Regions from separate parts of the Pediococcus parvulus genome, predicted to be linked through region 2. Evidence: a T-box and tRNA genes for the amino acid it is inferred to sense, from the RefSeq annotation. Region 2 holds a T-box; the other holds one or more tRNA genes.
The links. The T-box of region 2 lies ahead of ileS (isoleucine--tRNA ligase). A T-box ahead of a tRNA ligase gene usually reads a tRNA of that ligase, here a tRNA-Ile.
Positions count from the first base shown of each region.

Region 1: it encodes a tRNA-Ile, which carries the amino acid that the T-box ahead of ileS (isoleucine--tRNA ligase) is inferred to sense. The anticodon was not compared.

Region 1 is NZ_OZ061292.1:582,989-586,408, forward strand. It holds rRNA gene AB3217_RS02730 (16S ribosomal RNA) at 1-1,455, shown strand, start outside; tRNA gene AB3217_RS02735 (tRNA-Ile) at 1,545-1,619, shown strand; tRNA gene AB3217_RS02740 (tRNA-Ala) at 1,633-1,705, shown strand; rRNA gene AB3217_RS02745 (23S ribosomal RNA) at 1,887-3,420, shown strand, end outside.
Region 2 is NZ_OZ061292.1:945,353-948,772, forward strand. It holds gene AB3217_RS04635 (RNA-binding protein) at 1-597, shown strand, start outside; gene AB3217_RS04640 (DivIVA domain-containing protein) at 611-1,450, shown strand; T-box leader at 1,449-1,662, shown strand; gene ileS (isoleucine--tRNA ligase) at 1,711-3,420, shown strand, end outside.

The sequences.
Region 1 (3,420 bases), 360 kb from region 2:
ATGAGTGGCGAACGGGTGAGTAACACGTGGGTAACCTGCCCAGAAGTGGGGGATAACACCTGGAAACAGATGCTAATACCGCATAACAAAGTAAACCGCATGGTTTACTTTTAAAAGATGGCTTCGGCTATCACTTCTGGATGGACCCGCGGCGTATTAGCTAGTTGGTGAGATAAAGGCTCACCAAGGCAGTGATACGTAGCCGACCTGAGAGGGTAATCGGCCACATTGGGACTGAGACACGGCCCAGACTCCTACGGGAGGCAGCAGTAGGGAATCTTCCACAATGGACGAAAGTCTGATGGAGCAACGCCGCGTGAGTGATGAAGGCTTTAGGGTCGTAAAACTCTGTTGTTGGAGAAGAACGTGTGTGAGAGTAACTGCTCATGCAGTGACGGTATCCAACCAGAAAGCCACGGCTAACTACGTGCCAGCAGCCGCGGTAATACGTAGGTGGCAAGCGTTATCCGGATTTATTGGGCGTAAAGCGAGCGCAGGCGGTCTTTTAAGTCTAATGTGAAAGCCTTCGGCTTAACCGAAGAAGTGCATTGGAAACTGGAAGACTTGAGTGCAGAAGAGGACAGTGGAACTCCATGTGTAGCGGTGAAATGCGTAGATATATGGAAGAACACCAGTGGCGAAGGCGGCTGTCTGGTCTGTAACTGACGCTGAGGCTCGAAAGCATGGGTAGCGAACAGGATTAGATACCCTGGTAGTCCATGCCGTAAACGATGAATGCTAAGTGTTGGAGGGTTTCCGCCCTTCAGTGCTGCAGCTAACGCATTAAGCATTCCGCCTGGGGAGTACGACCGCAAGGTTGAAACTCAAAAGAATTGACGGGGGCCCGCACAAGCGGTGGAGCATGTGGTTTAATTCGAAGCTACGCGAAGAACCTTACCAGGTCTTGACATCTTCTGCCAATCTAAGAGATTAGACGTTCCCTTCGGGGACAGAATGACAGGTGGTGCATGGTTGTCGTCAGCTCGTGTCGTGAGATGTTGGGTTAAGTCCCGCAACGAGCGCAACCCTTATTATTAGTTGCCAGCATTAAGTTGGGCACTCTAGTGAGACTGCCGGTGACAAACCGGAGGAAGGTGGGGACGACGTCAAATCATCATGCCCCTTATGACCTGGGCTACACACGTGCTACAATGGACGGTACAACGAGTTGCGAGACCGCGAGGTTTAGCTAATCTCTTAAAACCGTTCTCAGTTCGGACTGCAGGCTGCAACTCGCCTGCACGAAGTTGGAATCGCTAGTAATCGCGGATCAGCATGCCGCGGTGAATACGTTCCCGGGCCTTGTACACACCGCCCGTCACACCATGAGAGTTTGTAACACCCAAAGCCGGTGGAGTAACCTTCGGGAGCTAGCCGTCTAAGGTGGGACAGATGATTGGGGTGAAGTCGTAACAAGGTAGCCGTAGGAGAACCTGCGGCTGGATCACCTCCTTTCTAAGGATATTTAGAAACGGAAACCTACACATTGTCGAAACTTTGTTTAGTTTTGAGAGGTCTACTCTCAAATGTATATAAGCGCGAACGGGCCTATAGCTCAGCTGGTTTAGAGCGCACGCCTGATAAGCGTGAGGTCGATGGTTCAAGTCCATTTAGGCCCATAGATACATTTTTGGGGAATTAGCTCAGCTGGGAGAGCGCCTGCCTTGCACGCAGGAGGTCAGCGGTTCGATCCCGCTATTCTCCATTGACGGCTTAGCCGTCGAATTTGTTCTTTGAAAACTAAATAATATCGAAAAATTTTCTAATTTTAATTATTTATTATAATGTAATTAAACCGAGAACACCGCGTTTTATAGAGTTTTAAAACAAGATTAGTTCGAAAAATAATCGCTAAACTCAAAACCACTTTACCTTTGGTAAAGTTAGGTTAAGTTATAAAGGGCGCATGGTGAATGCCTTGGTACTAGGAGCCGATGAAGGACGGGACTAACACCGATATGCTTCGGGGAGCTGTAAGTAAGCTTTGATCCGGAGATTTCCGAATGGGGAAACCCAACAACACTAATCCGTTGTTACCACTACGTGAATTCATAGCGTGGCTGGAGGTAGACGCGGGGAACTGAAACATCTCAGTACCCGTAGGAAGAGAAAGAAATATCGATTCCCTAAGTAGCGGCGAGCGAACGGGGAACAGCCCAAACCAGGAAGCTTGCTTCCTGGGGTTGTAGGACTGAACATTTGAGTTACCAAAGATTTTCATAGCCGAACAGTCTGGGAAGACTGGCCAGAGCGGGTGATAGCCCCGTAGGCAAAATGAAGATCCCTCAGTTCAGGATCCTGAGTACGGCGGAACACGTGTAACTCCGTCGGAATCCGGGAGGACCATCTCCCAAGGCTAAATACTCCCTAGTGACCGATAGTGAACCAGTACCGTGAGGGAAAGGTGAAAAGCACCCCGGAAGGGGAGTGAAACAGTTCTTGAAACCATGTGCCTACAAGAAGTCAGAGCCCGTTAAGGGGTGATGGCGTGCCTTTTGTAGAATGAACCGGCGAGTTACGTTTACATGCCAGGTTAAGTTGAAGAAACGGAGCCGCAGCGAAAGCGAGTCTGAATAGGGCGACTGAGTATGTAGATGTAGACCCGAAACCAAGTGACCTACCCATGTCCAGGTTGAAGGTGCGGTAAAACGCACTGGAGGACCGAACTCGTGTACGTTGAAAAGTGCTGAGATGAGGTGTGGGTAGCGGTGAAATTCCAAACGAACTTGGAGATAGCTGGTTCTCTCCGAAATAGCTTTAGGGCTAGCCTCGGATTAAGGATCATGGAGGTAGAGCCACTGTTTGGACTAGGGGCCCGTCTTGGGTTACTGAATTCAGATAAACTCCGAATGCCATTGATTTATGTCCGGGAGTCAGACGGTGAGTGATAAGATCCATCGTCGAAAGGGGAACAGCCCAGACCACCAGTTAAGGTCCCTAAATATATGTTAAGTGGAAAAGGATGTGGAGTTGCATAGACAACTAGGATGTTGGCTCAGAAGCAGCCATCATTTAAAGAGTGCGTAATAGCTCACTAGTCGAGTGATTCTGCGCCGAAAATGTACCGGGGCTTAAACATATTACCGAGACTGTGGATGCCACCGCAAGGTGGCGTGATAGGAGAGCGTTCTAAGGGCAATGAAGGCAGACCGTGAGGACTGTTGGAGCGCTTAGAAGTGAGAATGCCGGTATGAGTAGCGAAAGACAGGTGAGAATCCTGTCCACCGAATGACTAAGGTTTCCTGGGGAAGGCTCGTCCACCCAGGGTTAGTCGGGACCTAAGTCGAGGCCGAGAGGCGTAGACGATGGATAACAGGTTGAGATTCCTGTACTAGTTAAACTTGTTTGAACAATGGAGGGACGCAGGAGGCTAAGGAATGCGCACGGTTGGATATGTGCGCCCAAGCAGCGAGTCTTGTT
Region 2 (3,420 bases):
AGAGCAGAAATGCAACGGGCAATTATTTTTCCGGATTATTTTGTGCCAGAACGAAAGGATTTCAATGTCAGTTTAATGAACATTGGCTATCCGGTAAAGTTTGCCAAAATTCATCATCGCAATGTTTTAGGGACGCTTGCTAATATGGGCGTGGAAAGAGACACGTTTGGGGATATCATTTCTAATGGCGATGAGTGGCAGTTTTTTGTAAAATCTGAAATGGTAGATTTCTTTTTGTCACAGGTTAGTAAAATTGGCAATGTCAAGGTCCGATTGGCTGAAAAAGAGTTAAGTGATGCAGTTGAACCTGAAAATGACTGGGAATCGGGTAGTACAACAGTAGCGTCAGTTCGAGTTGATTCTGTGATTGCAGAGGGTTTTCATTTGTCTCGTAACCACGCCAAGGAATTATTAGAAGAACGGAAGGTTACTTTGAACTGGAAACCTCATCAACGACCTGATTTTGAATTGGTAGCAAATGATTTGTTATCAGTTCGTGGATATGGGCGTATTCGGCTTGACAGTATTGAAGGCAAAACCAAAAAAAATAAAATTCGAATTTTAATTTCAATTATTAGTAGTAAAAAGAAAAAATGATGGAGGAATCAGTATGTCTTTAGATCCAGTAGATATTCAGAACAAACAATTTTCAAATAAAATGCGCGGCTATAACCCTAATGAAGTTGATGAGTTTTTACAACAAGTTGCAATTGAATATCGACGGGCATTAGACAAAATCTCTTCTTTACAAAAAGAAGTAGAAAATGCTGAAACTAAAATTGAATATTTCGATGATATGAAAGAAGCACTTAATAAATCAATTTTGGTTGCACAAGATGCGGCAGACAAGGTTAAGAGTAGTTCTAAGCGGGAAGCAGAGTTGACTGCTGAAGAAGCTCAAAAGCAGGCCGATGGAATGGTTCAAAAAGCGCGGGTTAGTGCGGAGGCTGTGATTGATGAGCAGGCTGAAAAAGCAAAGCGACTTATCTTAGCAACCAACGAGTTACGTAAAAATGCGCGCCTTTATCGCCAACGGGTTCAAGTTTTGGTTGATTCTCAATTGCAGATGATTAATGGCAGCGAATGGGATAGTATTTTAAAAGAAGATCAAGATGTGCAGGTGAGCGACCTGAAGGATGCAATGTTGCATACTGGAACCCTTGACAAGATCAAAGAGTCAAGAGTAAACTCAGTTGATGAAGAAGACGCTCGCGATATTACGCCGGCTGTTGAACCAGAGAAAAAAGATGATGAATTTCTTCAGGAAAAAGAGAAACCAGCTGAGAATTCAACCGAAACATCGGTTAAACAGGATGGGGACTCTCATAATGAGGACGAAGATGATTCAAAGAATACAGCTCCAGAAACGGTAGTTGTCTTTCCAAATGACAAATCAGATTCAGAAGGTCATGAAAATTCTGGACTTCATGTTAATGCTAAAAATGAATAGATTTTCTTTGAAGAGAATACATTAAAAATGGCAAACTGTCAGCGAGTTAGCGAATTGATGAGAGGCTAATCAGAATCCATTTGAGATATCATCTCTGAGACATCAAATTGACTTCAGGTAGATTTGATCGGTTTAAAAGCCGTTATTGAATTAAGGAAAACATTACTAGTGTTTTCAAAATTGGGTGGTACCACGAAGACTTCGTCCCTTATGACGAGGTCTTTTTTTATATCAAAAAATAATTTAAGGAGTGAGAGTTAATGCGTGTAAAAGACACATTGAATTTAGGAAAGACAAAATTTAAGATGCGCGGTAATTTACCTGTTAATGAGCTAAAACGCGAACAGGTTTGGGAAGAAAATAAACTGTATGAACAACGACAAAAGTTAAATGAGGGTAAACCAACCTTTATTTTGCATGATGGACCTCCATACGCAAACGGCAATATCCACATGGGTCATGCCATGAATAAGGTTTCCAAAGATATTATTGTGCGCTACAAATCTATGGCAGGTTATCGTTCTCCCTATGTCCCTGGTTGGGATACCCATGGTTTACCAATTGAACAGCAATTAAAAAAAGCCGGCTATGATCGAAAAAAAATGACAACCACAGAGTTCCGTAAACTTTGCCGAGATTATGCGTTGAAGCAAGTTGAAATGCAAAAAGCAGACTTCAAGCGTTTGGGAGTTGCTGGTGAGTGGGATAATCCATATCTGACTTTGAAACCAGAATTTGAAGCTCAAGAAATTCGTACATTTGGTAAAATGGCGGAACAAGGTTTGATTTATAAAGGAAAACATCCTGTGTTCTGGTCTTGGTCATCTGAATCTGCCATGGCAGAAGCAGAAGTCGAATATCATGATGTCACTTCACCATCAGCTTTCTTTGCGGAACAAGTTGTAGATGGCAAAGGGGTCTTGGATACTGATACCTATTTGGTGGTTTGGACAACTACTCCTTGGACAATCCCTGCTTCTGAAGGGGTTACAATTGATGCTGATTTTGATTATTCAGTTGTGCAGCCTGAAGGTGAAACCCGCAAATTCGTGATTGCCACAGAATTAGTTGACAATGTGACCGAGAAATTTGGCTGGGAAAATGTGAAAGTTCTTAAAACAGTTAAAGGTGCTGACATGGATCGTGTCTTAACGCAACATCCATTCTATCCAGAGCGTAAATTAGTTGTCATGTTGGGCGATTTTGTGACATTAGATGCCGGAACTGGTTTAGTTCATACTGCTCCTGGTTTTGGTGAAGATGACTTCCGTGTTGGTCAGCAGTATGGTTTAGATATTTTAGTACCTGTAAATGATCAAGGCTATATGACAGATGAAGCTGGTAAAGATTTTGCAGGTGTCTTCTATGATGATGCAAATAAAATTGCCTTAGATAAATTAAAGGCAGCTAACTTGTTATTAGACTACATGCCTTACAAACATAGTTATCCATTTGATTGGCGGACCAAGAAACCCGTTATCTTCCGAGCAACTCCTCAGTGGTTTGCTTCAGTGGATAAAATTCGAGATAAAATCCTTAAGGCGATTGATGATGTTAAGTTCACACCATCATGGGGTCAAAAACGTCTTTACAACATGATTCGTGATCGTGGTGACTGGGTAATTTCTCGTCAACGTGTTTGGGGTGTGCCATTGCCAATCTTTTATGGTGAAGATGGTGAAGCAATCATGACCAAAGAAACGATTGGTCATGTTGCTGACTTGTTTGAAAAATATGGTTCCGATGTTTGGTTTGATCGTGAAGCTAAGGACTTACTTCCGGAAGGCTTTACTAGTGAGCATTCACCAAATGGTAAATTCACGAAAGAGACTGACATTATGGATGTTTGGTTTGATTCTGGCTCGTCACATCAAGGTGTCTTGGCGGAACGCGACTATCTCACCTATCCTGCTGATCTTTATCTTGAAGGATCTGACCAGTATCGTGGTTGGTTTAACTCCAGTCTAATT